Regions from separate parts of the Janthinobacterium sp. P210006 genome, predicted to be linked through region 4. Evidence: predicted binding sites of a transcription regulator. Region 4 holds the regulator's gene; each other region holds the start of a gene.
What was found. Region 4 encodes sigma-54, which starts transcription at its own class of promoters, with help from an activator protein. Its sites were predicted from a motif close to TGGCANGNAANCTGCTTT; they were not measured.

Region 1 (7,263 bases), on a different contig from region 4:
TGCGCGGGCGCAAGCCACGTGCCTGCTGCGCCCCGTGAAGCTGTATGCGCGCCTGGGCGAGACCGCGCCGCTGCCCGAATTCCTTGCCGCCCACATCGGCCAGCGCACGGATATCGCCCCGGCCCGCCTGCGCGCCTGGCTGGCGCAGCAATCGGTCAGCGAAGCGGACGTGGGCGGCGCCGTCGATGCACCCCTGTCGCGGGCCGTGGGCCGGCTGGCGGCGCCCATGGCCCGGTATTTCGTCATCCACGACACCAGCTATCCGAATTTCCTGCTCGACGCCATTCCAGCCCACATCAACGATGCCGGCTGGGATTTCAACGATTTCAATATACGTAACCCTGCGCTCGGTAGCGGGCCGAAAGGCCATGTCTACGTGAACCGACTGGGCGGCTCCCTGCAAGTGCGCGACTTCGGCACGCCAGGCTACGCCAGCAAGCTGGAAAAGGACAAGCCGTCGCTGACGGGGCTGTTCCTGCACGTGGAACTGGTGCAGCCGCGCAACTCCGTGCCCGGCGGCGGCAAGGGCAACGACGGGCTGGCGCCCGATCCCGGCTTCACGCCCGCGCAATACGAGCGCCTGGCCCTGCTGTATATCGCCGCCAGCGTGCGCAGGGGCACGTGGCTGATCCCCGCCTTCCACGCCGTGCTCGATACGGGCTTTGCGAATGGTCATGATGACCCACAGAACTTTTCCCTGAGCGAGTGGTCAGCGGCGCTTTTCCGCCTGCATGCGGCCTTGCGGCAGGCCGATACTGGGCAATAAGGCGTTTCCCTGGCCGCTGATTTGGCGCATACTATTAAGCGCATAGCCATTCCTGTCAGGGAGTTCCGGTGAATATTGCCACTGATCAGCACACGGGCCGCCAGGCAAGCAGACGCCATCCGCTGCAGCGCGCACAGCGCATCTTTGCCATGCGCGACGCCGTCCTCACTGAATGGGAACAGCGCGTGCGCGCCAGCGTGCGGGGCGCGGACCAGCTGCTCACGCCCATACTCATCAATACCTTGCCGGCCTTTTTCGACAACCTGGCCGAAGCCCTCACGCCGGGCCACCCGCGCGAAAACGCGGCCAGCAACAGCAACGTGCCTGCCGTGCATGGCAATGAACGGGCGCGCATGACCAATTACGGGCCGGAACAGGTGATCCAGGAATACCAGATCTTCCGCGACTGCTTTGCCGCCGTCGCGCATGAATCCGGCATTAGCCTGCGCAGCAAGGATTGGCAGGTGATCAACGAATCGATCGATTCGGGCATCCGCGAATCGATACGCGAATTTACCAGCATGCACGAAGGCTTCCGGCGCCGCATCGCGGCCGGCCTGTCGCACGACATGCGCAACCCGCTGGCCGTCATCAGCACCAGCGCTCAGCTGCTGCTGCGGCCGGCGGAGCCGGAACGGGTGGTGGCGCTCGCGCACAAGATTGCCGAGCACAGCAAACGGCTCGACAGCATGATCGAGGAATTGCTCGATAGCCTCAGCTACCACCAGGGCCAGCGGTTGCCATTGGCGCTGAGCCGGTTCGACGTGCTGCCCCTGGTGCAGGCCGTGGCTGGCCAGGTCAACCTGCAGCGTCCCGGCAAATGCCATGTCCAAGGGCAATCCGTCACCGGCTGGTGGTGCGAGAACTCGCTGCGGCGCGCGCTGGAAAACCTGCTGGGCAATGCCCTCAAGTACGGCGACGACGCCCCCATCGGCGTGCACGTGGAAGCGACCCACGAACGCCTGATCATCACCGTCCACAATAGCGGCCACGCCATCGCGCCGGAACAGGCCGAACGCATCTTCGACTACCTGCGCCGCGAAAACGACAACCCCGCGCCCGGCTGGGGCATCGGCCTGCCCTTCGTGCAGAACGTGGCGGAAAGCCATGGCGGCAGCATCGCCGTCGACAGCGCGCCCGAAACGGGCACCAGCTTCATCTTCGACGTGCCCGTCGATTGCCGGCCCTTCGTCGAGCCCGCTGGCGTCCCCAACAATGACTGCTAGCGCACCAAATCGGTGCGAAGGATGGCGCGACGCCACAAAAGTGGTCATATTTATACCAGTTCGCGCCCGCCCTGTTGGCACGTTTCCTGCTGAGCTATACCCAGACACGGCTCAAGGGAAATCACAACATGGCAAATTTTTTCAATGAAATGACTGCAAATGACGTGGGTACGGACAGCAAGATACGTGAACACTATCGTGAATTCAGCAACTGGCTGGAACAGCAATCGCCCGAGACCATCGCCCGCAAGCGGGCCGAAGCCGACCTGACGTTCCGCCGGGTCGGCATCACGTTTGCCGTGTATGGCGACGATGCCGGCACGGAACGCCTGATACCGTTCGACACCATCCCTCGCATCATCCCCGCCGCCGAATGGGCGCAGATGCAGACGGGCCTGGTGCAAAGGGTGCAAGCCTTGAACATGTTCATCCATGATATTTATCATGAGCAAAACATCATCAAGGCGGGCATCATTCCCGCCGAGCAAATCTACAAGAATGCCCAGTACCGCCCGGAAATGCAGGGCATTGCCGTCGCTTCCGACATTTACGCCCACATCGCGGGCGTCGACATCGTGCGCGCGGGCCAGGGCGAATTCTATGTGCTGGAAGATAATTTACGGGTACCGTCCGGCGTGTCCTACATGCTGGAAGACCGCAAGATGATGATGCGCCTGTTCCCGGAACTGTTCGCCCGCAACCGCATCGCCCCCGTCGATCACTACCCGGACATGCTACTCGACAACCTGCGCTCCGTCGCCCCCATGGGCGTGGATGATCCGACCGTCGTTGTCATGACGCCCGGCATGTACAACTCCGCCTACTTCGAACATGCGTTCCTGGCCCAGCAGATGGGCGTGGAACTGGTGGAAGGCAAGGATCTGTTCGTCAACGACAACTCCGTGTACATGCGCACCACGCGGGGACCCAAGCGCGTGGACGTGATCTACCGCAGGGTCGACGACGATTTCCTCGACCCGCTGGCCTTCCGCTCCGATTCGTCCCTGGGCGTGCCGGGCCTGCTGTCCGTCTACCGCGCGGGCCGGGTGACGCTGGCGAACGCCATCGGCACGGGCGTGGCCGACGACAAGTCCATCTACCCGTTCGTGCCCGACATGATCAAGTTTTATTTGTCGCAGGAACCGATATTGAACAACGTGCCCACGTACCAGTGCCGCAAACCGGCCGACCTGTCCTACGTGCTGGCAAATCTGCCCAAACTGGTCGTCAAGGAAGTGCATGGCGCGGGCGGCTATGGCATGCTGGTGGGGCCCGCGTCCAGCCTGGCGCAGATCGAGGACTTCCGCCAGCGCCTGCTGGCCAATCCGGGCGGCTACATCGCCCAGCCGACACTCGCCCTGTCCGCCTGCCCCACGTATGTGGAAGCCGGCATTGCGCCGCGCCACATCGACCTGCGTCCGTTTGTGCTGTCCGGCAAGACGATTTCCATGGTGCCCGGTGGCCTGACCCGCGTGGCCCTCGGGGAAGGCTCGCTGGTGGTCAATTCCTCGCAAGGGGGCGGCACCAAGGATACCTGGGTACTGGAAGCCACATCCGCTTTTGCAGGAGAGAAAACATGCTGAGCCGCACTGCCGATCATTTATTCTGGATGGCCCGCTACACGGAGCGGGCGGAAAACACGGCGCGCATGCTGGACGTCAACATGCAAACGTCCATGCTGCCCCAGTCCGAGCAGGACGCGGAACAGGGCTGGCGCGCCACCCTGGGCATTTCCGAGCTGCAAAGCGCGTACGACCACAAATACGGCCGCTTCCACACGCGCGACGTGCTCGACTTCATGGTGCGCGACCCCAACAACCCGTCTTCCATCCTCGCCTGCCTGACGGGCGCGCGCGAAAACGCCCGCGCCGTGCGGGGCACCCTGACGACGGAAGTGTGGGAAATCCAGAACGCCACCTGGCTCGACATGCAGAAACGCCTGAAAAGCAATCTGCTGGAAACGGACCCCAGCCAGTTCTTCGAATGGGTCAAGTACCGCTCGCACCTGTCGCGCGGGGTCACGCTGGGCACCATGCTCAAGGATGAAGCCATCCACTTCATCCGCCTGGGAACCTTCCTGGAACGGGCCGACAATACGGCGCGCATCCTCGACGTGAAGTTCCACGGCGCGCGCGACACGTCGAAAGACGTGGCCCAGCGCGACTTTTACTACTGGGCGGCCCTGCTGCGCTCCGTTTCCGGCTTCGAAATCTACCGCAAGGTCTACCGCGACGTGATCACGCCGGCACGGGTGGCGGAATTGCTGATGCTGCGCGGCGACATGCCACGGTCCCTGCTCGCCTGCATGGATGACGTGGTGGAAAATTTAAAACATATCCGCAACGACGTGTCGGCCGATACGGAGCGGTTTGCCGGCAAACTGCATGCGGAGCTGAAATTCGGCCATATCGACGACATCATGAAGGCGGGCTTGCACCATACCTTGACGGAATTTCTGGAAAATATCTACGACCTGGGCAACCGGGTCAGCCGCGACTTCCTCGTTCCCCTGGCGGCCTGATGCAGCTCACCATCCGCCACGAAACCCATTACGCCTATAGTGCGCCGCTGGCCTACACCATCCAGCAGCTGCACCTGACGCCGCGTATCGAGCCGCAGCAGCGGGCCCTGTCCTGGCACATCGCCACGCCAGGCCAGTGCCACGTCTACACGGATGCCTACGGCAACCTGTCGCACATGCTGACGATCAATGGCAGCCATCAATCGCTGAGCCTGGTGGCGCACGGCGTGGTGGAAACCATCTACCCGCACAAGGGACGGCTGAACCTGGTCGATACCCTGTCGCCGCTGTTGTTTACCATGCCGACACCGCTGACCCAGGCCAATCCCGCCATTCTCGCGCTGACGGCCGCCAGCCTGCCGGACCGCCGGGTGACGGCGGGCACGGGCCATTTGCTGCGCCTGGCCGAGCACATCGTGGGCCAGGTGGCGTATGAAAGCGGCGCCACCATGGTCACCACCACGGCCGGCGACGCCCTGGCTCTGGGGCGTGGCGTGTGCCAGGACCACGCGCATCTGTTCCTGGCCTGCTGCCACGCCTGGGGCATCCCCGCCCGCTACGTGTCCGGCTATATCGATCCGGGCACGACGGGCCACGCGGCCAGCCACGCCTGGGTCGACGCGTGGGCGGAAGACGCGGATTTCGCGGGCTGGGTCAGCATCGACGTCACGCACGCGCGGCTGATGACGGATGCGTATTGCCGCCTGGCCATCGGGCGCGACTACGACTCGGCCGCTCCCGTGCGCGGCGTGCGCCAGGGCGGCGGCACGGAAACCTTACGTGTCGACGTGCAGATCGTGCCCGTGTAAACGGGCAGGAATGAGGCTGGCCGGGCCTTGACAGCAGGTGGCGCGGTCCGGCTGGTGTAGAATGCTACCCCTTTTGACTTGATTTACGACGATGACTTATTGCATAGGCATGCGCCTGAACGAAGGCCTGGTCTTCCTGTCCGACTCCCGCACCAACGCCGGCGTGGACCAGGTGGGCACCTTCCGCAAGATGAGCGTGTTCGAAAACCCGGGCGACCGCATGCTGGTCCTGATGACGGCAGGCAATTTGTCGATCTCGCAGGCGATCCGCCAGATCGTGTCCGAACACGTGGACGCGGACGGCCGCAGCATCTGGAACGTGGCCAGCATGTACGACGCGGCCCGCATCGTGGGCGAAGCCGTGCGCACCGTGCACTTGCGCGAAGCGAAGGCGCTGGCCGACTGCGGCATCGATTTCAACGTCAGCATCATCTTAGGGGGCCAGATAGGCGCCGAGCGCTGCCGTTTGTTCCAGGTGTATTCGGCCGGCAATTTCATCGAATCGCACGATGAAAACACGTATTTCCAGATCGGCGAAGCCAAATACGGCAAGCCCATCATCGATAGGGTCATCAACCCGTTCACGCGCCTGGACGAAGCGGCCAAGTGCGCACTGATCTCCATGGATTCCACCCTGCGCTCGAATATTTCCGTCGGCTTGCCGCTCGATTTGCTCGTCTACGAGACGGGCAGCCTGGCCGTCACGCGCTTCGTCACCATCGATGAAAAAAACCAGTATTTCCGCATGATCCGCGACACGTGGGGCGAGCAATTGAAACATGTGTTCGAAGGCATCGTCGATCCCGTGTGGAATGCGGCGCCGGAAACGACCACGAACGTGTTGTCGTCCGCCAACATGCACAGCAAGCCCGTGCGCGTGGCCATCCCCGAACACGTGAGCCGCGGCGGCCTGACAGTGGCGCCCCTGCAATCCTTGGCACAGCAGTTCAGCGACGACAAGCAGCATTGACCGTTGACAGGCCCGCAGCACGGGATGCTGGACAAGTCGCTTTCCGCGTGCTTTTATGGCAATATGGGTTGACATTCAATCCAGATTGACCTGAAAGGCAGGTGGCGCATGGACTTGATCACTTCCGCCGTCGTGGCAGCCATCGAACACGGCGCGCCCGGCCATGCGCCGCAAGCCGTCGCCAGCCATTTTCAACGGCTCAAGCTGGCCATCGCGAAGTTCGACGGCGCCGCCGCCATCCTGGCCGCCATCGCCGCGCTGGAAGCGGCGCCCGCCGATCCCCAGCGGCAGCTGGCCCTGTCGGCCGCCCTGGCCGCGGCAAACGTGCCGGACGACATGGAAACCCTGTTTGCCGCGCAAGGCTTGCTCGACGCGCTGCAGCGGCCAGTCGCCCCGCTACCCGATGTGGAAGCCGTGCCCGCGCCAGCCGATAAAGGCACCGTCGTGTCGAATTATGCCGTGGTGAAAGTGTATTTCGCCACCGACCGCCAGCGCAACGTGGGCAAGCCGGCGGCCCAGCGCTTCAGCGGCGAACGCAGCATCACGGGCGGCAATGGCAACGGCGACGGGCCGCTCAGCTATGGCAGCTGCGACATCAGCATCCCCCGCGACCACCGCATGGGCCAGCTGGAATCGCCATCGCTGTGGCGCCTGGAATTTCGCGACGACCCGGCCAAGCACGTGGTGCTGCTCGACGCCGAGGTGCAGGATCACGATAATTTCTTTGCAGCATTAAGAACCCAGGTCCGCGCCTCGGCCGGCAAGAGCGCATTTGTCTTCGTGCACGGCTACAACGTGAGTTTCGAGGATGCGGCGCGGCGCACGGGACAGATGGCCTACGACCTGGGCTTCGACGGCGCGCCCGCGTTCTACAGCTGGCCGTCGCGCGGCGACATCGCCGCCTACACCATCGATGAAAACAATATCGAGTGGAGCACGCCCCACATCACGGCCTTCCTGGCCGACTTTCT
Region 2 (7,263 bases), on a different contig from region 4:
GTGGCGATGCCGGACTTCAGGAAGGCCACGCCTTCGGCCTGTTCGCGCGTAAAACGCTGGGCGATCTGGTCGTAGCGCGACAGATCGAGGTCGATCAGCGCGTAGCTGCCGGGATTGCCGGCAGCCTGCCGCTTGGGCGGCGACGTTTGCAAGAGGCGGCCCGGGAAATAGCGTGCTTCCGTCATCAGGAACATGCAGATCTGCGCCACGTGGCTGCCGGTGGTGATGTGGATCCAGTACTCTTCCTTGTCCGGATCGAAGGGGTAATTGTTGGCGAAATCGTAGAGTGCACCGTACACGTTCTCGAAGTCCCAGGCATCGCTGATGGGGAGAGCGTGCGCGTTCAATGCGGTTTCCGGCGAGACGCTGGCGATATCCTGCGATACCTGGCGCACCAGGTTTTCAAATTGCTGCCCCGCGTACAGCAGCTCGAATCGGTCGATGATCTTGTCCTCGTGCTGGGTCAGGGCGATGCTGGGACGCCATTTTTCCCAGCGCGCCGCTCCCTTGCCACCGTCGAGCTGGGTGCCGAGAAAGCCGATGACGACGGTACGTTTTGCTTGCATATATAAGATAAAAATTTATCTGAAAAGATAATTATATCGGAATATTGAATTTTGCCTGCCTTTTCGAAAAATGGCATGGTGAAGATATTTATGAATAAAATCAATGACTTGAGAGGTTATTCGGTAAATTCGGAAAAGCTGGCACAGCACTTGCAATACAGGAGGTAGCAACGAGATAAACATTAAGAAGAAAGACAAGAAAAATGGCCAACGTCCAGTTATTCCAGCGTACACAGCAAGCCCTGCCACTGCCAGCGGCACTGGCGCGCAATGCAGAAGGCGCACCGGCGTATGCGCTGACGCCGCGGCATCAGTTGGCGCAATATGCGGCCACCGGCTGTCTGAACACCACGTTTTATGCCAGCGCCGAAGCGCAGCTGGCGACGGTGCTCGAGTTGTGCCAGGCCGTCGAGCCGGCCTTCATTGCGCAGACGGCCGTGTATTGCCGCGAACGGGGCTACATGAAAGACATGCCGGCCTTGCTGGTGGCCGTGCTGGCGAGCCAGGGCGCGGCAGAATTTCCGCAGGCCTTCCGGCGCGTCATCAATAACGGCAAGATGCTGCGCAACTTCGTGCAGATCATGCGTTCGGGCGCCATCGGCCGCAAGTCGCTGGGGTCGCGTCCGAAAAAACTGGTGCAGGCTTGGCTGAACGGCGCGTCGGAGCAGGCCTTGCTGGCCGCTGCCGTGGGCAATGCTCCGTCGCTGGCCGACGTGGTGAAGATGGTGCATCCGAAACCGCAGGAAGCCTGGCGCGCGGCGTTTTTTGCCTGGCTGATCGGCAAGCAATACACCGCCTCGGACTTGCCGCCGGCGCTGGCCGCGTTCGAGGCCTACAAGCTTGATACGGCGCGGGCGATACCGGAAGTGCCGTTCCAGATGCTGACGGCGCTACCCCTGTCGGCCCAGGACTGGGCGCAGATTGCCCGCCAGGGCAGCTGGCAGATGGTGCGCATGAACCTGAACACCTTTGCCCGCCATGGCGTGTACGATATCGGCGGCATGCCGGAACTGATCGCTGCCAAGCTGCGCGATCCCGAGGCGATCTGCCGGGCGCGCGTGTTTCCCTACCAGCTGATGTCGGCGTACATGGCGGCTGGCGAAAACGTGCCGGCCATCGTGCGCGCTGCGCTGGAGCAGGCGCTCGAAGCATCGCTGCGGAACGTGCCGCAGATCGCGGGCAAGGTGGTGGTGTGTCCCGACGTTTCCGGTTCGATGTCTGCGCCCGTCAGCGGTTTTCGCGGCAGCGCCACGTCGAGTGTACGCTGCATCGATGTGGCTGCGCTGGTGGCGGCAGCCATGCTGCGCAAGAATCCGGATGCCGTGGTGCTGCCGTTCGAGCACAGCGTCGTGCAGTGCGGACTTGGCGCGGATGACAGCGTGATGGTGAACGCGGCAAGGCTGGCGGCCATCGGCGGTGGCGGTACCAATTGCAGCGCGCCGCTGCTGCGCATGAACAGCAGGAAGGAGCTGGCTGACCTGGTGATCTATGTGTCCGATAACGAATCGTGGATCGACGCCACGCGCAGCGGCGCCACGGCGACCATGGGACAGTGGAATGTCTTCAAGCAGCGCAATCCGCAGGCAAGACTGGTGTGCATCGATATTTCGCCGCATGTCACCACGCAGGCGATGGAGCGCGAGGATATTTTGAATATCGGCGGCTTTTCCGACGACGTCTTCAAGATCATCGCCGCCTTTGCCGCCGGCCGGCTGGACTCCGGCCACTGGGTGGGAGAAATTGCCGCCATCGATATGGCAGAAAGTTGTTGAAGCAAAGCGCATGAATGCGGGCAGGACTACATAAGAGACGTCCTGTCCAAGCTTGTCATGCGCCGTAGTGCCCCGAATGCCGACAGGATTACATCGATCAGCCGCGTCAAACCGGCCTGGCAGGCGCAGTGCGTTTGCCAGAAATCCTGTCCCCCCTTGTCGGGTTGTCGTACTGATGAATGCCGGTGGAACTACATCCTGGGCCGATGCGTCGGCAGCTGTTTCACCAATCCTTGTCATCACCCCCTATACAATAGAAGAAGAGAATAGCGATGAAAAACGAAGAATACGAAGTCCTGCATACCGAAGGCAGCCGTCCCGTCAAAATGTGGACGCGTGGCGTGCCGGTCGAAGAAGCGGCCAAAAAACAATTGCGCAACACGGCGACCCTGCCTTTCATTTACAAGCATATCGCCGTCATGCCGGACGTCCACCTGGGTAAGGGGTCGACCATCGGCAGCGTGATTCCCACCCTGGGCGCCGTGATTCCGGCGGCGGTGGGCGTGGATATCGGCTGCGGCATGATGGCGGCGAAAACCACGCTGACGGCCAGCGACTTGCCCGATAATCTGGGACCCCTGCGCAGCGCCATCGAGCGCGCGATTCCGCACGGGATGTCGCCGAAGACGCGCGGCCACCGTGGCCGCGACGAAGGCTCCTGGCATACGCCGCCATCGGTGGTCGATGCGGCGTGGCTGCAGTTGAAGGACGAATTCGATGCGATCTGCCTGAAAACGCCAAAGCTGAAGAACACGAATAATTATCGCCACCTGGGTACGCTGGGAAGCGGTAACCACTTCGTCGAAGTGTGCCTCGACGAGCAGGGTTCGGTGTGGTTCATGCTGCATTCCGGTTCGCGTGGCGTGGGTAATGCCATCGGCACCCATTTCATCGAACTGGCCAAGCAGGATATGCGCACCCATTTCATCAACCTGCCCGACCAGGACCTCGCTTACCTGGCCGAAGGAACGCAGCATTACGATGATTACGTGGAAGCGGTGGGCTGGGCCCAGCGTTTCGCCCGCAACAACCGCGAAGTAATGATGCAGAATCTGATCGCTGCCGTGCGCACGGTCATCCATAAACCGTTCCAGACGCATGTGGAGGCCGTCAACTGCCACCATAACTATGTGCAGAAGGAGCACCACTTCGGCAAGGATGTATTGATCACGCGCAAGGGCGCCGTATCGGCCCGCGCGGGTGAGCTGGGGATCATTCCGGGCTCCATGGGGGCCAAGAGTTTTATCGTGCGCGGTAAAGGCAATGCGGACAGTTTCCATAGCTGCAGCCACGGCGCGGGACGCACGATGAGCCGCACGGAAGCGAAGCGGCGCTTCAACCTGGACGACCAGATCCGCGCCACGCAAGGTGTGGAGTGCCGCAAGGATGAAAACGTGATCGATGAAATTCCAATGGCCTACAAGGATATCGATGCGGTGATGCTGGCGCAGCGTGAACTGGTCGATGTCGTGCATATCCTGAAGCAGGTCGTCTGCGTCAAAGGTTAAAAGAGAGAAAGCAGAGATGATAGAAATAGATGGAGCGCAAGGCGAAGGCGGCGGGCAGATTTTACGTTCGGCGCTGAGCCTGTCGATGATCACGGGGCAACCGTTCCGGCTGACTAACATTCGCGCGGGGCGGGACAAGCCCGGCTTGCTGCGCCAGCATCTGGTGGCCGTGCAGGCGGCAGCCGCCATTTGCGGGGCGCGCACGACGCCGGTGGCGCTGCGCGCAGCTAGCCTGGAGTTCGTGCCCGGCCCCGTGCGCGGCGGCGACTACCGCTTTGCCATCGGCAGCGCCGGCAGCTGCACCCTGGTCTTGCAAACCTTGCTGCCAGCGCTGCTGCATGCGGATTCCGCGTCTACCGTGCGCATCAGTGGCGGCACGCACAATGCCATGGCGCCGCCCGTGCATTTCCTGCAGCGCGCGTATGGCCGCATCCTGCAGCAGATGGGCGCCGACGTGGATATCGCGCTGCAACGCTATGGCTTTCACCCTGCGGGCGGCGGCGAAGTGATTGCCACCGTGCAACCGTGCCCGCGCTTGCTGCCCATTGCCTTGCTGCAGCGCGGTGAACGGCAGGCCGGTTTTGCGGAAAGCATGGTGGCGGGCGTGCCCGTGAACGTGGCGCAGCGCGAGCTCGAGCGTGTTGCCGGCGGCATGGGCTGGAGCGGCAAGCAGTTGCGCATCGTCGGCTTGCCCGCCGACCAGGGACCGGGCAATGTCCTGTTGCTGACCCTGGAGCATGAACACGTCACGGAAGTGTTTACTTCCTTTGGCGAAAAGTCCTTGCTGGCCGAATCCGTGGCCAAGCGCCTGTTGAACGAGGTACGCGCCTATCTCAAGACGGATGCGGCCGTGGGCGAACACTTGGCCGACCAGCTCTTGCTGCCGATGGCGCTGGCGGGCGGCGGTGTCTTCAGCTGCAGCAAGGTGTCGCAGCATGCGCTGACGAATGCCGAGGTGATTTCCCGGTTTTTACCCGTGCGTATCACCTTCGAGCAACAGGAGCGTGCCAGCATCTGCACGGTTGCCGCCGCCTGACGCGCGCGGTGACACACGTCACTGTTGCAGCTGTTCCAAATTGATACATGGATGGCTGGATGTGGGGCATGTACGCATGGCATGGCATTTGCTCTTCTTGGATATTCACTAAAAAAACCAAGGAGACCAGCATGACCTATTCCATCCGTACCCTGCTCGGCGTGGCCGCCGCCGGCGCTGTTGCCCTCACTTCACTGCTGACCTTGCCGCATGCCTATGCGCACGGCAATGTCACGCCGCAAGGCGTCGATACCACGGGCTTGCCCAAGGTGGGCGACAAATGGCTCGAACAAAATCCGTATCGGGGCAACAAGCTGGCCTTGACGGTAGGCACGTCGGCCTACAACCAGAATTGCGCGCGCTGCCACGGCATTGAAGCCATTTCAGGGGGCATCGCGCCGGACTTGCGCCAGCTGGACCGCGATTGCTTCGGTATCAAGAATGAGACAAAGAAACAGGCGTGTTACAAGGAAACGGACAATTACTATTTGACCACCATCCGCCACGGTAAGGTGCGCAACGGTGCCGTGTACATGCCGCCGTTTGAAGGCGTGTTCAACCAGGAAGCCATGTGGGCCATTAAGACCTATCTGGAAACGCGCCGCGAATCTAATTAAGCCGAACTGATCACGAAGGAGTCCCATGCGTTCATTTCAATTCCGGGGCGCGCGCGCGATGATCTCGCTCGCTTGCCTGGCGCTGTGCGCCGCCGCGCCGGCGCGCGCCGACTGGCAGAAAGTGCAGCAGTCGGGCAGCCTGAAAGTGGCTGTGTACAACGAATTCGCGCCGTTTTCCGACAAGGGCGCTGGCATCGATATCGATATTGCCGAAGCGCTGGCGAAAAAGCTGGGGCTGAAACTGAGCTTGCTGCCATTTCCCGCCGGCGAAAACCTGAACGACGATTTGCGCAATATGGTGTGGAAGGGGCATTACCTCGGTTATGGTCCCGCCGACGTGATGCTGCATGTGCCGGTCGATAAAAAATTGATGGCGGATAACGACAAGGTCGAGATCTTTGCGCCGTATTACGTGGAAACGGTGCGCCTGGCGCGCAGTGCACACGCCGTGCCGCAATTCGATGGCGTCGCCTCGCTGGCAGGCAAGCGCATCGGCGTGGAAAAGGTGTCGATCGCCGCCATGCTGATGCTGGGGGAAGACAATGGCAAATACCGCGACGACGTGCGCATCTTCGACACGGCCGCCGAAGCCCTGCAGCAATTGCAGGCGGGCCAGCTTGACGCCGTGCTGGCCAACCGTTCGGAAATTGAGTCCGTGCTGAAAAGCGATCCCGCTTTCCCCGTGAACGAAGTGGCGTTCGCCCGCTTGCCGCGTGCGGGCTGGGCCGTGGGCCTGGCCGTCAGCCGCCAGCAGCTCGACGTGGCCAAACTGCTGCAGACGGCCATGAACGAGATGGCGGCCAGCGGCGAATTGAAAGCCATCTTTGAGAAATATGGCGTGAAGGAAGCGCGGCCATAGCTGGCCATGCTGATCAGCTAAAAAGCCCGCGCTTCGGAAGAGGCGCGGGCTTTTTAATTAGAAAGAATACATGGCGCTGACACCCAGCAACCAATTACGTCCTGGCGCCGCTTCATAGTAGCGCTTGTTGCTGTCGCCGACGATGACGGAACCCACATAGGTCTTGTCGAAGAGATTGTTCAGGCGCGCAAATTCCTTGAAGCGCCAGTGGCCCGCGCTTTGCTTGGCATTGAACCGCGCATTGAACACCGTATAGCCGGGTGACGGTTTTTCGCTGTTGCTGTCTTCCGCGTAGACCTGGTTGCTGGCCACGCTTTCCAGCGCCGCGCCAAAGCGGTCGAATGTATCTTTCCAGGCCAGTTCCGCAAACAGGTTGGCGCTGGGCACGCCCGGCAAACGGCTGCCCTCCCTGACGGTGCCGAAGCCCTGGTCATACACGGCGTGCAGGCTGGTCAAGGCCACTTTTGCCGTGAACCCATATGCCAGGTTCGAATCCAGCGACACTTCCATACCCTGGCGCAAGGTTTTGCTGGCATTGCGGTAGCTGGTGCGTCCGCCGCTCGATTGATCGACCACCAGCTCGTCGCTGGTCTTGATCTGGAACACGGCCGCATTCACATGCGTGTTGTTATTGATCCTGGCCTTGACGCCCGCTTCCAGGTTGGTGCTGGTGGCTGGCTTCAAGTTGAAATTGAAGCCGCCGGCCGAACCCGAGTAAAACAGTTCGTTCAGGGTGGGCGCCTCGAAGCCGCGCGCGGCGCTGGCGTACACGTTGACGTTGGGCGTCAGTTTATACAGCAGACCCAGCACCGGCGTCGTATGGCTGAATTCCAGGCTGCCGCTGTCGTCGCCATTGCTGAGGAAGTGGTCGCTGACGGAGACTTTCATCTTGCTGTAGCGCAAAC
Region 3 (7,263 bases), 240 kb from region 4:
GGGCGCACAAGTGATCGTCAACCTGTTTGGCGCCATCCCCCTGATCGGACCGGACCTGTCGCTGTGGATCCGCGGCGACTACGTCGTCTCCGACGCCACCCTGAACCGCTTCTTCGCCTTCCACGTGATCGCCATCCCGCTCGTACTGCTGGGCTTGGTTGCAGCGCACTTGATCGCCCTGCATGAAGTCGGCTCGAGCAATCCGGACGGCATCGAAGTGAAGGAAAACCTGGGCGCCGATGGCCACCCGCTCGATTCGATTCCATCGCATCCGTACTACACCGTGCATGACCTGTTCGGCGTGTCGATCTTCCTCGTCATCTTCAGCGCCGTCGTGTTCTTCGCGCCGGAAATGGGCGGTTACTTCCTGGAATACAACAACTTCCTGCCAGGCGACTCGCTGAAGACCCCGCTGCACATCGCGCCAACCTGGTATTTCACGCCGTTCTACTCGGTGCTGCGCGCCACCACGGCCGACTTCATGTACGTGCTGATGGGTGTCGTGGCCGCCTACGTGGTGTTCATCTGGCTCAAGTCGCGCCTGTCGACGAAGGTCAAGTCCGCCATCGCCGTGATCTCGCTCGTCGCCATCGTCGGCATGCTGCCGCAGGTGCTGGACGCGAAATTCTGGGGCGTGGTGTTCTTCGGCGGTTCCGTCGTGATCTTGGCCTTCCTGCCATGGCTCGACCACTCGCCCGTGAAATCGATCCGCTACCGTCCGACCTGGCACAAATACATCTATGCCATCTTCGGCCTGTCGTTCCTGATCCTGGGCTACCTCGGTACCCAGGCACCAACGGATACGAAAACCATCGTCTCGCAAGTGTGCACCCTGATTTACTTCAGCTTTTTCCTGCTGATGCCATGGTGGAGTGCAATGGGCAAGTTCAAGACCGTGCCGTCGCGTGTGACGTTTCACCCGCACTAAGCCGCTCTCACGCCACGCTCAAAGGACATACATCATATGAAGATTGCAAAAAAACTGCTCGCCATCCTGGCCCTCGTGCCCGCCATGGCCCTCGCCAGCGAAGGCGGCTTTCCGCTGGACAAGGCACCTGACCGCCAGACCAACATGGCAGCGCTGCAACATGGCGCCAAATTGTTCGTCAATTATTGCTTGAATTGCCACGCCGCCGTGTCGATGCGCTACAACCGCCTGCGCGACCTGGGCTTGACGGAAGACCAGATCAAGCAGAATCTGTTGTTCTCAGGCGATAAAGTCGGCGACTTGATGACGACCAGCCTGGCGCCGCAGGACGCCAAGGCTTTCTTTGGCGTCGTACCGCCGGATTTGTCGGTAATTTCGCGCGCGAAATCATCTTCCGCTGGCACAGGCGGCGACTACCTGTATACTTACCTGCGTACGTTCTATAAAGACGACACTCGTCCGACCGGCTGGAACAACATGGTCGTGCCGAATGTTGCCATGCCGCATGTATTATGGGAATTGCAAGGTGTCCAGACTGCCAAGTTCGTGGAAGAGAATGATCCCCACGAAGCTGGCAAGAAGATCCACAAATTTGCCGGCTTCGAGCAGGTCAAGCCAGGTACGTTGAACAAGATCGAGTATGACAATGCGGTAGCCGACCTGGTCGGCTACATGGAGTGGATGGCCGAACCGGCACAGCAAACACGCAAGCGCCTGGGCGTTTGGGTGCTGCTGTTCCTGTCGGTATTTGCTCTGCTGGCATGGCGCCTTAACGCGTCGTTCTGGAAGGAAGTCAAATAAGTGAGGCGCCGGCCGCAGGCCGGCTGGTGCCTGTTTCTGCGTTGTCCGCATGAGTGGACAAGCGACCTGGGGTGAGCCGTTCGCGGCTTCACCCCCTTTGTTTCTAAGGAACTATAAAAAATGATGGTTCTCTATTCGGGTACAACCTGCCCATTTTCGCAACGCTGCCGCCTGGTCCTGTTTGAAAAAGGCATGGACTTCGAAGTGCGCGACGTCGACCTGTTCAACAAACCGGAAGATATTTCGACCATGAACCCGTATGGCCAGGTGCCTATCCTGGTCGAACGCGAACTGATCCTGTATGAATCGAACATCATCAACGAGTACATCGATGAGCGCTTCCCGCATCCGCAACTGATGCCGGCCGATCCGCTGATGCGTGCCCGCGCGCGCCTGATGCTGTTCAACTTCGAAAAAGAACTGTTCGTGCACGTGCACGTGCTGGAAAGCGAACGCGCCAAGAGCAACGACAAGGCCCACGACAAGGCACGCGCGGAAATTCGCGACCGCCTGACGACCCTGGCGCCGCTGTTCCTGAAAAACAAGTACATGCTGGGCGACGAATTCTCGATGCTCGACGTGGCTGTCGCGCCGCTGCTGTGGCGCCTGGACCACTACGGCATCGAACTGTCGAAGACGGCTGCACCGCTGATGAAATACGCCGAACGCATCTTCTCGCGTCCTGCGTACATCGAAGCGCTGACGCCTTCGGAAAAGGTCATGCGCCGCTAAAAGATATCCCCATAAAGCTACTGCGCAGCCCGCTCTCGACTTGGCGTTACTCGCCGTACTCAAGTACGGCTGCGTTACTGAAGCCGATATCGGGCTTGCTCGCTACGCTTTCTGGGGCATCTTGGGCCAGCTGTCATTCTTGGTTCTTGTATTGATAGTTGTTCCATCGTTTCATTGAACTACCGGTGCGCCCGCCTCATGCCGACGGGGGCGCTCCCGCCTCACCGTGCCTACCATGTCTGAAATCTCAACCAAACCTTATATGCTGCGCGCCATCTACGAGTGGTGCACCGACAGCGGCTACACGCCATATCTCGCGGTCAAAGTCGATTCGCGCACCACGGTACCGATGGAATACGTGAAAAAGGGCGAAATCGTGCTCAACATCAGCTTCGGCGCCACCAGCGGCCTGAAGATGGACAACGACGCCATCCGCTTCCACGCCCGCTTTGGCGGCGTCTCGCGCGAAATCTACGTACCGGTCGACAACGTGATGGCCATCTACGCCAACGAAAACGGCCAGGGCATGGCCTTCGAGCCCGTGCTGGGCAACGATGACCCGGACGCGCAACCGACGGACAGCCCGGCATCCGCCGACGTCCCGCCGCCAGTGCTCGCCCCCGCCGCCAGCGGTCCCACCCTGTCGTCCGTGCCCACCGGTTCCCCCGAACAACGCGATGCTGCCACGCCAGGCGACGACGAGCCACCAAAAAAAGGCGGCCGCCCGACCCTGACACGCATTAAATAGCGTATAATTCGCAACGCGCAGTTTTTGCCGACTTAGCTCATTTGGTAGAGCAGTTGATTTGTAATCATCAGGTGGCCAGTTCGAAACCGGCAGTCGGCACCAGAATTCAGTAGTAAATCAAAGGGTTACCCGCTTCGGCTGGTAGCCCTTTTTTCTTTTCTCCCTTCTGCGAACCACTCCCGTGGCGCATTGCTGCACCGCGCCATGACGTCCGGCACATTTAGGCGCAAGATGAGCACGTGCTTGCGTAAAGCAGGCTCCCGATGTCTGGCTTGCCTACCTGGGGGGAACATCATGTCCGCACACACTTACAAGCTGATCGAGCTGGTTGGCACGTCGACGGAGAGCAGCGATCAGGCGATACGCGATGCCATTGCCAAGGCGGCGCTGACGGTCAAGCACATGGACTGGTATGAAGTGACCGATTCGCGCGGGCATATCGTCGATGGCAAGGTGGCGCACTTCCAGGTCACGCTCAAGGTCGGCTTCCGGCTCGAATAAAGCCATGCGGCATGGGTGGCGCCGGCGTGCCTGCTGCGGCGCCTTGCCCTACCTTGCCCTCTCACTATCGCCTGGCGGCAGACCTGCCCTCCAGCCACTCCCTGCCGCCGTTGTCCAGCGCGGTGTCAATGACCTTGTCCGACAAGCTGTAGACAGTCGCCCAGCTGGCGCGGCCATCCTGCGTGTTGGCGGGAAAGCTGTGGGTTTCAATCGGCCAGTGGTATTTGCGTTTCAAGGCCTTGACGATGGCGGCCAGCGAGACGCGGCCTTGCAGCGGTTCGGCGCCGGACTGGTCGCGGTTCGACAGCAGCACGGCCAGGACCTGGCCGCGGCCCGTGCGCGCGCCGGGGAAGGTGGGGGTTTTGTTTGCCATGGCCTATTTTACCGGGCAATGATCGGGCGAGAGGCGATGTGCCGCACCTTTGATATGCCGCAAACGCCGCACCGGCGTTGCAGCCACCATGAACATTTCGCCAGGCGTGCCAGCGCCCCTCTGGCTGCCTGGGCCGATTATCATGGGGCGCAGGAGCCTATCATGCACAGCCTGAACATCCACGCCATGCAATGGCAGCCCGTAGCCGATATTTCCGCCGTCAATCCACTGCTGCCCGACGATCTGGCCTGCTTTCGCGAATTGCGCGACGTGCTGCAACGCTATGGTGCACTCGACCGTTTCGGCATTTCCCTGATCCACCGCCATTTCGACATCGCCGACGACGAAGAGCTGATGGAATACACGGATGTGGAAGCGCGCACCTTGACGGTGAAACCTGTCAAGAAAAGCGACATCGACTGGAATCACACGACGATTACCAACTGGAAATTGACGGAAGACGAGGAAGTGGCGCGCATCGGTTGCGGTTGCGCACGCAATTCCGGTGGGCACCTGGGCTATCACCGCGGTACCTGAGGCTGGCCGCCGCTGCCCGCCAAGCGGCGTCGGCCTTTCTTACACTTCGCCCTATCCAGCTCAGTTCGCTTTGCGCAAGTGTTTGATTCAATGTGGTTTTTTTGTGTGGCATGCAAGCTGCTTATCTGTGTCTACGAGATGAATCCAGGCAAGTCATTCTGGATTCTTTGTCCCCCGGATTTTCCGAGACTGACCACGATAAGAGGCTGCGATGAACGTCGATCACACACGAAACAAGACCCTGGGCTGGCTGGGCGCACTGGCGGCGGCCAGCCTGCTGGCCAGCGGCCAGGCGCAGGCCGGCGCGTACGGCCTGGCCGTCAATGAGTTGAACAATTTCCGCATCACCACCAGCGCCGGCGCGCTGTCGCTGGCCGGCGCCAACCGCAATGCCAGCGACAGCGCTTTTTTCGAAGGCGGCGTGGCCGTCAATCCCCGCGCCGTCAATACGGGCCCGGCCGCCAACGCGGACGTGCTGCAAGTGTGTTCCGGCGGCGGCTGCAACGGCTTGCCGCAGAACCACTACGCGCCCACCACCGCGCTGGAATTCGCGCGCGGCGATGCGCACGCCTTCGGCAACATGCTCAATGGCGGCGCCAGCGTGAGTGCCGTGGCGGAAGCCCAGCGCAACACCATCGGCGCCGCCACGGCCACGGCCGGCGACACGCTGACCGGTTCCGTCAACCTGACCCTGTCGAGCGCCGGCTTCATCACCTTCAGCTTCATGGGACGGCGCGACCTGCGCACCAGCGTGACGACCATGGGCGACAAGTCGAATGTGTCGATCATGGATATCTTCAATATCTCGTGCAACAGTTCCAGCCCCGTCGGCTGCCTGTCGCACGCGAATGCCGATGGCGTGATCTTCCAGTTCGCCCCCGATGGCGACCCGAACAATGGCAGCGACATCAACGGCAACCATGGCGCAGGCAGCCTGGACCCGTTCAGCTTGAACATGACGGCCGGCACCAACGATCCCGCCACCGGACGCGCGTTCACGAACGGCTTCGCGATGTTTTCCCTGACCTCGAATTTCGCCCTGCCCGCCGGCAGCTACACCCTGAACTTTTCCAAGTCCACGCGCACCGACATCGTCGTCATCGATCCGCCGCTAGCCGTACCGGAGCCGGGCACCTTGTTCCTGCTGGGCACGGGACTGGCGGCCCTGGCTGTGACGCGCCGCCGCCGGCCGCAATAATCGACGGCATGAAAAAGCGCGGCGCCTCATGGGCGCCGTTTTTTTGCCTCAGCAGCGGCGTTTTACCCCAGCCGCGCCAGCGCCTGGCGCGCCAGCTGCAATTGCTGCACATAGTAACGGTGCAGCATGGCCGGGTCGCTCAAGTCGCGCCCCAGTATCAGGCGCAGCTCGCTGGCAGGACAGTCGGCAGCCAGGGTCTGCACCTGGGCGCCCAGCTGGCGGGCCAGCCGGCGCGCCGCCTGCTCCTGCGCGGGCCGGTATTCGACGCGCGTGCGCGCCACCTGGTAGCTGCTTTCATTGGCCAGGCGCACCACCTGCACGGCATTGCCGGCCAGGCTGCGCGCCACCGCGGCGGCCAGGCCAGGCACGCCGTTGCCATTCACAATTTCCAGGCGCGGCGGCTGCGCGCCGGCGGCCGCCACCGGCTGTTGCCGCGCGGCGACAGGCAAGCTGCGCACCGCCGCCGGCACGCGCCGCAGCTGGGCCGTGCCATCGCCCTGCGTGATCTCCACGCGCGCCATGGCAGGCGCATCCGGCACTGCCTCGGCTGGCTGAGGCGGCGCCTCGGGCGGCGTGGCGCGCAGCAAGGCCAGGTCGCGCCGCAAGTCGTGCTCCTGCAGGCTGGCCGCCTGGCGCCGCATGACGGCGGCCCGTTCATGCTGGCCCAGCCGTTCCAGCACTTGCGCCAGGTGCAGCCAGGCCAAGGCATTGAGCGGGTCGAGCAGACATGCCTGTTCCAGCGCCGTCAATGCTTGCGCGTCGCGCCCCTTCAGATAATAGGCACGGCCGAGATTGCTGAACAGATAGGCCTGCTGCGGCCGCGCCATGCCCGCTTCCTGCGTCAGCGCCTGCCACTGGGCAATAGCGGCGTCGTGCTCGCCCCGCTGCGCGTGCAGCACGGCCAGGCCGTTGCGCGCGTTCACGTGGCGCGGCGCATGGCGCAGGGCTTGTTCATAGGCCGCCTGCGCGGCGGGCAGGTCGCCCGCGTCAAAATACCGGCGCCCCGCCACGTAGGCGGCATCGGCATCCGGCAACGGCGGCAGCGGCGCATGGGCTGGCGGCGCGGTACAGGCGGCCAGGCCAAGGCAGGCACAGGCGGTGGCCAGGCGGGAGAGCGTCAAGCGCATGGTGACTCCTTTCAGCGGCTGGCCATGGCCGGCACGAGCACGCGATAGACTTCGATCACGGCCGGCCCCATGAGCACCAGCATCAGGGTGGGAAAGACGCAAAAAATCAGAGGGAACAGCAGTTTCAGGGCGATCTTCGCCGCCGCCTCTTCGGCCAGCAGGCTGCGCTTGCTGCGCAGGTTTTCCGAATGCACGCGCAGCGAATCGCCCATGCTCGTGCCGAAGCGTTCCGACTGGATCAACATGGCGACGAGGGTATCGACGTCTTCCACGCCGCTGCGCAGGGCCAGGTTGCGCAGCGCCTTTTCCTTGGAAAAG
Region 4 (7,263 bases):
TGGATGTAGGCGGACAGGTAGCGGGCGACGAACCAGCCGAAGACGACGGTGGCGACGATGGTGGTGACCACCTGCGCCATGCCGAGGCCGAAGACGATGCGCCGCATGGCGAGAAACTTGGGGAGAGAAAATTCGAGCCCGATGGAAAACATCAGGAAGACGACGCCGAACTCGGCCAGGGTGTGGCTGGCCTCGTTTTCCGCCGCCAGGCCCAGCGCATGGGGGCCGATGACGATGCCGACGGCCAGGTAGCCGAGCATGGGCGGCAAATGCAACATTCTGAAAGCGACCACGCCCAGCACGGCGCTGCCGAGTAACATCAGGGTCAGTTCAAGCGAGGAAAACATGGGTTGCCCGGTGCGGTCAATGGAAATCGTTGTTTGTTGTGACTGGCAAGTTTTTTGCTTTCCTAATTCGTTTATACTTTGGGCATGAGTGTAACCCATGAAAAAACAATGCTGAAAGCTTTTGATCGAATTGACATGCAAGCGACGACCGAGCGCGCTGTCGCGCTGGCCCGTACCACCTTGCAGATCGAGTCCGACGCCATCAATGCCCTGCACGCGCGCCTTGCCACGGACGACAGCGTGGGCCGCGCCGTGGCGATGTTGCTGCAATGCAAGGGGCGTGTCGTCGTCTCCGGCATCGGCAAGTCCGGCCATATCGCGCGCAAGATTGCCGCCACCCTCGCGTCCACCGGCACGCCGGCCCTGTTCGTGCATCCGGCCGAAGCGGCCCATGGCGACCTGGGCATGGTCACTTCGGACGATGCTTTTATTGCCATATCGTATTCCGGCGAATCGTCGGAACTGATGGCCATCATGCCCGTCGTCAAGCGCATGGGCGGCGTCCTGATTTCCATGACGGGCAAGCCGAATTCGAGCCTGGCCCAGCTGGCCGATGTGCACCTGGATATTTCTGTTGAAAAAGAAGCCTGTCCGCTGAACCTGGCGCCGACGGCCAGCACCACCGTCACTCTGGCCCTGGGCGACGCGATCGCCGTGGCCTTGCTCGACTTGCGCGGCTTCAAGGAAGAAGATTTCGCCCGTTCGCACCCGGGCGGGGCCCTGGGTCGCCGTTTGCTCACGCACGTGCATGACGTCATGCGCAGCGGCGAACGGGTACCGAAGGTGCCCGTGGACGCCTCCTTGCTGCAGGCGCTGGAAGAAATGACGAAGAAGGGCATGGGCATGACGGCCGTCGTCGATGGGGACAACCACCCCGTGGGCGTGTTTACCGATGGCGACTTGCGCCGCATGTTCGAGCGCGTGCAGGATTTCACGCAGGTGGCGATCCGCGACGTCATGCATGCGCAGCCGCGCAGCATCGCGCCCGAACGCCTGGCCGTGGATGCCGTGGCCGTGATGGAGCAGTTCCGCATCAACCAGATGCTCGTCGTCGATGCCGACGGCAAGCTGGTGGGCGCCCTGCATATCCATGACCTGACACAAGCGAAGGTGATCTGATGGATAGCGTAGCGGACAACCTGGCGCGGGCGGCCAAGGTCAAATTGATGATCTTTGACGTCGATGGCGTGCTCACCGACGGCAGCCTGCATTTCGGCCCGGACGGCGAGATGATGAAAACGTTTAATGTGTATGATGGCCTGGGCATCAAGCTGCTGCAGGAATCGGGCGTGCAGACGGCCATCATCAGCGCGCGCCGCTCGGCCATCACGGCACGCCGCGCGCAAGACCTGGGCATTACCCATGTGCACCAGGGCGGTCACGACAAGCTGACGCCGTTTCGCGAGCTGCTGGCGTTGACGGGCTTGACGGAAGAGCAATGTGGCTATATCGGCGACGACGTCATCGATGCGCCCATCCTGCGCCGCGTGGGGTTTGCCGTCAGCGTGCCGGGCGGACGTCCGGAAGTGCAGGGCCTGGCGCACCATGTGACGCAGGCCGGCGGCGGCCGCGGCGCGGTGCGCGAGATCTGCGAATTCCTGCTGCGCGCCCAGGACAACTATGCGCGCGTCATGGCGCCGTTCCTGGAGTGAGGCGCGCCTTGCCGTCCGTGACATTTGAAAGAGTGAAGCCCTATGCGTAAGCCAGGAGGCGCCCATCGCTGGCGCGTGATTTTTACCGTGCTGGGCGCAGTCGTCGTTGCGCTGGGCAGCTTCTGGCTGCTCGAAGTGATGAACAAGAATGGCCAGGACATCACGGCCAGCAAGCATCTGGATGAACCCGACTATTTCATCACCAATTTCAGCCTGGTGCGCATGGACTTGACGGGCAAGCCCAGCTATATCGTGTCGGGCACCAAGCTCACGCACTATCCGCTGGACGATTCGTCCGATATCGACCAGCCCTTCGTGCGCAAGCTCACGCCAGGCATGCCGCCGATGAACATGAATGCGGAACTGGCGCATATCGACCAGGACAATACCCGGCTGCAACTGCACCGCAAGGTCGTGATCGACCGCGTGGCCAGTCCGAAGGCGCAGAATTTGACGGTCAGGACGGAAGCGCTGACGGTGTTTCCGGATGAAGAAAGAATGGAAACGGACGTGCCTGTCGATATCCTGACGGGCGCTTCGCGCATCAATGGCGTGGGCATGCAAGCCAATAACGCCACCGGCGTGGTGCAGGTGCACAATGCCTTGCGCATGGTCCTCCCGCCGAAACCGCGCCCGGCCGCGGCGGCAAAATGACAGAATGAAACAAGGAAACCATACTATGAAAAACATCTTGCTGTTGACTCTATTCTCGACCGTCTGCTCGCTGGGCGTGATGGGCGCGGCGCATGCCGAGAAGGCCGATTCCGAGAAGGAAGCCGTGATCACGGCACGCAGCGGCCTGGTCGACGACGTCAAGCAGACGCGCACCCTGACGGGCGACGTGGTGCTGGTCAAGGGCACCCTGACCATGAAGGCGGGCCGGGCCCTGATCACGGAAGACCCGCAAGGCTACCAGTTCATCACCTTCTGGGCCGATCCCGGCAAGCTGGCCACCTTCCGCCAGAAGCGCGATGGCGCGGGCGACCTGTGGGTGGAAGGCGAAGCGGAGCGCGTGGAATACAACAACAAGACGGAAGTGGTGAAACTGTTTTCCAAGGCCAAGCTGACGCGCCTGGAAGGCACGAAGCCGACGGACGTGGCCAACGGCGCCTTCATCTCGTATGACAGCCGCAAGGAAGTGTTTACGATGGAAAATTCCGACAGCGGCACCAGCACCCCGGATGGCGGCAGCGTGCGCATGGTGATCCAGCCGAAGACCAAGGCACCGGCGGCGGAGAAAGCGCCGGCCACGCCTGCGCCAGGAAAGAAATAATGGACAATACACGTTGCGGCAGTACCCTGATCGTTCGCGGGCTGCAAAAAACCTACGGCAAGCGCCAGGTCGTGCATGACGTCTCGCTGCAAGTCGAATGCGGCGAAGTGGTGGGGCTGCTGGGCCCGAACGGCGCCGGCAAGACCACCTCGTTCTACATGATCGTCGGCCTGGTGCCGTCCGATGGCGGCAGCATCGATATCAGCGGCGTGGATATTTCCAGCCTGCCGATCCATCGGCGCGCCCAGATGGGCCTGTCGTATCTGCCGCAGGAAGCCTCCGTCTTCCGCAAGCTGACGGTGGAAGACAATATCCGCGCCGTGCTGGAAATCCAGACCGTCGAAGGCCGTCCGCTGACGAAGGCCGAGATCGAGGTGCGCCTGGATAAACTGCTGGCCGATTTGCAGATTGAAAAGTTGCGCGAAAACCAGGCGCTGTCGCTGTCGGGCGGCGAGCGCCGCCGCGTGGAAATTGCCCGCGCGCTGGCCACCGATCCCCGTTTCGTGCTGCTGGACGAACCGTTCGCCGGCGTCGATCCGATCGCCGTGATCGAGATCCAGCGCATCGTGCGCTTCTTGAAGGAGCGCAATATCGGCGTGCTGATCACCGATCATAATGTGCGCGAGACGCTGGGTATTTGCGACCGTGCCTACATCATCAACCAGGGCTCGGTGCTGGCGTCGGGACGCCCCGACGACATCATCGCGAACGAGTCGGTACGCCGGGTCTATCTGGGCGAACACTTCCGTATGTGAGCCAATGAAACAATCATTGCAGCTGCGCACTTCGCAGCATTTGGCACTGACGCCGCAGTTGCAGCAATCGATACGCCTGTTGCAATTGTCTACCCTGGAATTACACCAGGAATTGGAGCAATTGCTGACGGACAATCCTTTGCTCGAGCGTCTCGATGATCCGCTCGACCGTTCGCTGCGCCTGCTGTCCGACGGCGCCTTGAGTTCCACGGCCGCGCCGGCCGAAGCGCCGCCCCAGCCGCCAGGCCAGGAAGCGCCTGCGGCACCGGCCGAAGGGGAAACCTTTGACGGCGAGGCGGGCGAGGGCCCGGTTGCCGCGGACGGCGGCGACAGCGACTGGAGCGAAGCGAGCCGGGGCAAGACGCCCGACGACGAAGATTCCCGCCCGCAACTCGAAGCCCATCACTGCACCCTGCGCGAGCACCTGATGGAGCAGATGCGCGTGACGGTGCTCGAATTGCGCGACCGCGCGCTGGTCGAGCTGATCATCGACGCGCTCGACGACAATGGCTACCTGGAAGAGTCGCTCGACGACATCCTGGCGCGCCTGCCGCACGAGCTGGAAATCGACGCCGACGAGCTGCGCACGGCCTTGTCGCTGCTGCAAAGTTTCGATCCGCCCGGTGTGGGCGCGCGCAATGCGTCTGAATGCCTGGCGCTGCAGATCAAGCGCTTGCCCCATATCGCCATGGTGACGCGGCGCATGGCCCTCGTCATCGTGGAAAAGCACCTGGCCTGGTTTGCCCAGCGCGATTTCAACAAGCTGAAAAAAGCCCTCGATTGCGACGATGAAGACTTGCGCGAAGCGCAGACGGTGATTCGCCAGTGCAATCCGCATCCGGGCGCCGTGTTTGCCTCCGACGTGTCCGATTACGTGGTGCCCGACGTCGTCGTCAAGCGCGCGCGCAATGGCTGGCAAGTCACCTTGAACAACGACGTCATGCCGCGCCTGCGCGTCAACGCCATGTACGCCAACTTGCTCAAGCAGGGCAAGGGCGAAGGCGCCATGGGCGCACAGTTGCAGGAAGCCAAGTGGCTGATCAAGAATATGCGCCAGCGCTTCGACACGATACTGCGCGTGGCACAGGCGATAGTAGAAAGACAAAAGAACTTTTTCTCGCATGGGGCCGTTGCCATGCGCCCCCTTGTGCTCCGTGAAATAGCTGATACACTGGGTTTACACGAGAGTACTATCTCGCGGGTAACAACTCAAAAGTACATGCTGACCCCGCACGGCATGTTCGAGTTGAAATATTTCTTTGGTAGCCACGTCGCCACCGAAGCGGGGGGCGAAGCGTCATCGACGGCGATACGGGCATTGATCGTGCAACTGACAGGAGCAGAAGACCCTAAAAATCCTTTATCCGACAGTAAGATTGCGGACATGCTGGGGGAACAAGGCATGGTGATTGCGCGACGTACTGTTGCCAAATACCGGGAAGCATTAAAAATTCCGCCAGTGAGCCTGCGTAAGTGTTTGTAAGTTTTTTTCGGTTCCTCTGCGGGCCGGATACGATGGACCGCACGAACCCGATCATCTTTAGGAGTGTGTATGAATCTCACCATCAGCGGACATCATCTCGAAGTGACACCAGCCATCCGTGAATACGTACAAACGAAGCTGGAGCGTGTGAAACGTCATTTCGATCAAGTCATCGATATCGCCGTGATTCTGACCGTGGATAACCTCAAAGAGAAAGAAAAACGTCAAAAGGCTGAAGTCAATCTGCGTCTGAGCGGCAAGACCGTCTATGTGGAAAGCCTGGCGCAAGACCTGTATGCCGCAATCGATGCCCTGATCGACAAGCTCGACAGGCAAGTGATGAAATACAAAACCAAAGTGCAAGGGCACGGTAAAGAGGCGATCAAGCATCTGCCAGACAGCTCGGAAGAAGAATTCGCCGCCGCCTGAGCGGGCCGCGACTTTCAACCGGCTGTGATCAACTAAGGGCGCACATTGCGCCCTTTTTTGCGCCTGTCGCCCTTGCCAGGGGGCGCCATGGGAACGCAATGTTCCATCCGAAGGCGCTAGAATGTTCCCATACTTACTTCTTTCCATTCTGCCATGAGCGACTTCGTCCAGACCTCCATCCGCAACCGCACGGGCCACATCGTGCTCGACCGCCCGAAAGCCCTGAATTCCTTGTCGCTGGACATGGTGCGCGCCCTGAGCGCCGTTTTGCTGGCCTGGCGCGACGATCCGCAGGTAGACGCCGTGGTGATCCGTTCCAGCAGTGAAAAAGCCCTGTGCGCCGGTGGCGACATCCGTTTCTTTTACGATGCGGGCCGGGCCACGCCGCAAGGTGGCAGCGCGCAGCTGGAAGATTTCTTCACGGAAGAATATGCGCTCAACCATCTCATTCATTTCTATCCGAAACCGTATATCGCCGTGATGGATGGCGTGGTGATGGGCGGCGGCATGGGCGTGGCGCAAGCCGGGCCCGGCAACCGCCTGCGCATCGTCACGGGCCGTACGCGCATGGCCATGCCGGAAGTCAATATCGGCTTGTTCCCGGACGTGGGCGGCAGTTATTTCCTGTCCCGCCTGGCCGGCCAGCTGGGCTTGTATCTGGGCTTGACGGGCTTGACCATCAACGCGGCCGACGCCCTGTACACGGGCCTGGCCGATGTGTACCTGCCCGAGGCGCAGATGGGGGCGCTGCTGGCCCTGTTCGAATCGACGCCCGGTGAAGGCTTGCCGGTCGCCATCAAGGCTCTGGCCGCGCCATTCCAGTCCCAGGCGGGCGTTTCTGCGCTGGCCACGGCGCGCGCGGCGCTGGACCGCCATTTCAGCGCCCCTTCCGTGGCAGCCATCATGGCGTCGCTGGCACAGGACGACAGCGCGTTTGCCGGCAAGGCCCTGGCGGCCATGCGCCTGCGCTCTCCCTTGATGATGTCGGTGACCCTGGAATTGCTGCAGCGGGGCGCCCACCTGGGCGTGGCCGACTGCCTGCGCCTCGAGCGCACGGTGGTGCGCCACAATTTCGAACATGGGGAAGTCATCGAGGGCGTGCGCGCGCTCGTGGTCGACAAGGACAATGCGCCGCGCTGGCAGCCCGCCAGCCTGGACGACGTCGATGCGGCCATGGTGGCGCGCTTCTTCGCTCCCGTCTGGCCGGCCGCGGCGCATCCGCTGCGCCACCTCGACTAACTAGCTGCGCTCGCGGTGGCGCAGGACGACCCGTTCGTTGGGGCCGAAGTATTGCGCCAGCCGTTCGGCCATGTACACGGAACGG

Region 1: the regulator sigma-54 is predicted to act here: its motif matches at 2,068-2,085, upstream of VPH41_RS09965 (circularly permuted type 2 ATP-grasp protein).
Region 2: the regulator sigma-54 is predicted to act here: its motif matches at 4,960-4,977, upstream of pedF (cytochrome c-550 PedF).
Region 3: the regulator sigma-54 is predicted to act here: its motif matches at 4,727-4,744, upstream of VPH41_RS21755 (EDSAP-1 family PEP-CTERM protein).

Annotation. Positions count from the first base shown of each region.
Region 1 is NZ_JAZARD010000002.1:346,410-353,672, reverse strand. It holds gene VPH41_RS09975 (hypothetical protein) at 1-766, shown strand, start outside; gene VPH41_RS09970 (sensor histidine kinase) at 835-1,992, shown strand; gene VPH41_RS09965 (circularly permuted type 2 ATP-grasp protein) at 2,121-3,575, shown strand; gene VPH41_RS09960 (alpha-E domain-containing protein) at 3,569-4,513, shown strand; gene VPH41_RS09955 (transglutaminase family protein) at 4,513-5,322, shown strand; gene VPH41_RS09950 (peptidase) at 5,414-6,292, shown strand; gene VPH41_RS09945 (alpha/beta hydrolase) at 6,401-7,263, shown strand, end outside.
Region 2 is NZ_JAZARD010000009.1:13,867-21,129, reverse strand. It holds gene rtcR (RNA repair transcriptional activator RtcR) at 1-566, opposite strand, end outside; gene VPH41_RS28320 (vWA domain-containing protein) at 770-2,338, shown strand; gene VPH41_RS28315 (RtcB family protein) at 2,611-3,846, shown strand; gene rtcA (RNA 3'-terminal phosphate cyclase) at 3,863-4,882, shown strand; gene pedF (cytochrome c-550 PedF) at 5,014-5,499, shown strand; gene VPH41_RS28300 (substrate-binding periplasmic protein) at 5,525-6,358, shown strand; gene VPH41_RS28295 (TonB-dependent receptor family protein) at 6,416-7,263, opposite strand, start outside.
Region 3 is NZ_JAZARD010000004.1:437,385-444,647, forward strand. It holds gene VPH41_RS21715 (cytochrome b) at 1-928, shown strand, start outside; gene VPH41_RS21720 (cytochrome c1) at 965-1,729, shown strand; gene VPH41_RS21725 (glutathione S-transferase N-terminal domain-containing protein) at 1,850-2,461, shown strand; gene VPH41_RS21730 (ClpXP protease specificity-enhancing factor) at 2,697-3,209, shown strand; tRNA gene VPH41_RS21735 (tRNA-Thr) at 3,236-3,311, shown strand; gene VPH41_RS21740 (dodecin) at 3,504-3,710, shown strand; gene VPH41_RS21745 (hypothetical protein) at 3,775-4,083, opposite strand; gene VPH41_RS21750 (hypothetical protein) at 4,246-4,620, shown strand; gene VPH41_RS21755 (EDSAP-1 family PEP-CTERM protein) at 4,832-5,818, shown strand; gene VPH41_RS21760 (tetratricopeptide repeat protein) at 5,881-6,945, opposite strand; gene VPH41_RS21765 (type II secretion system F family protein) at 6,957-7,263, opposite strand, start outside.
Region 4 is NZ_JAZARD010000004.1:195,761-203,023, reverse strand. It holds gene VPH41_RS20655 (monovalent cation:proton antiporter family protein) at 1-347, opposite strand, end outside; gene VPH41_RS20650 (KpsF/GutQ family sugar-phosphate isomerase) at 432-1,466, shown strand; gene VPH41_RS20645 (KdsC family phosphatase) at 1,466-1,999, shown strand; gene lptC (LPS export ABC transporter periplasmic protein LptC) at 2,042-2,653, shown strand; gene lptA (lipopolysaccharide transport periplasmic protein LptA) at 2,679-3,272, shown strand; gene lptB (LPS export ABC transporter ATP-binding protein) at 3,272-4,027, shown strand; gene VPH41_RS20625 (RNA polymerase factor sigma-54) at 4,032-5,510, shown strand; gene hpf (ribosome hibernation-promoting factor, HPF/YfiA family) at 5,580-5,939, shown strand; gene VPH41_RS20615 (enoyl-CoA hydratase/isomerase family protein) at 6,093-7,178, shown strand; gene rapZ (RNase adapter RapZ) at 7,179-7,263, opposite strand, start outside.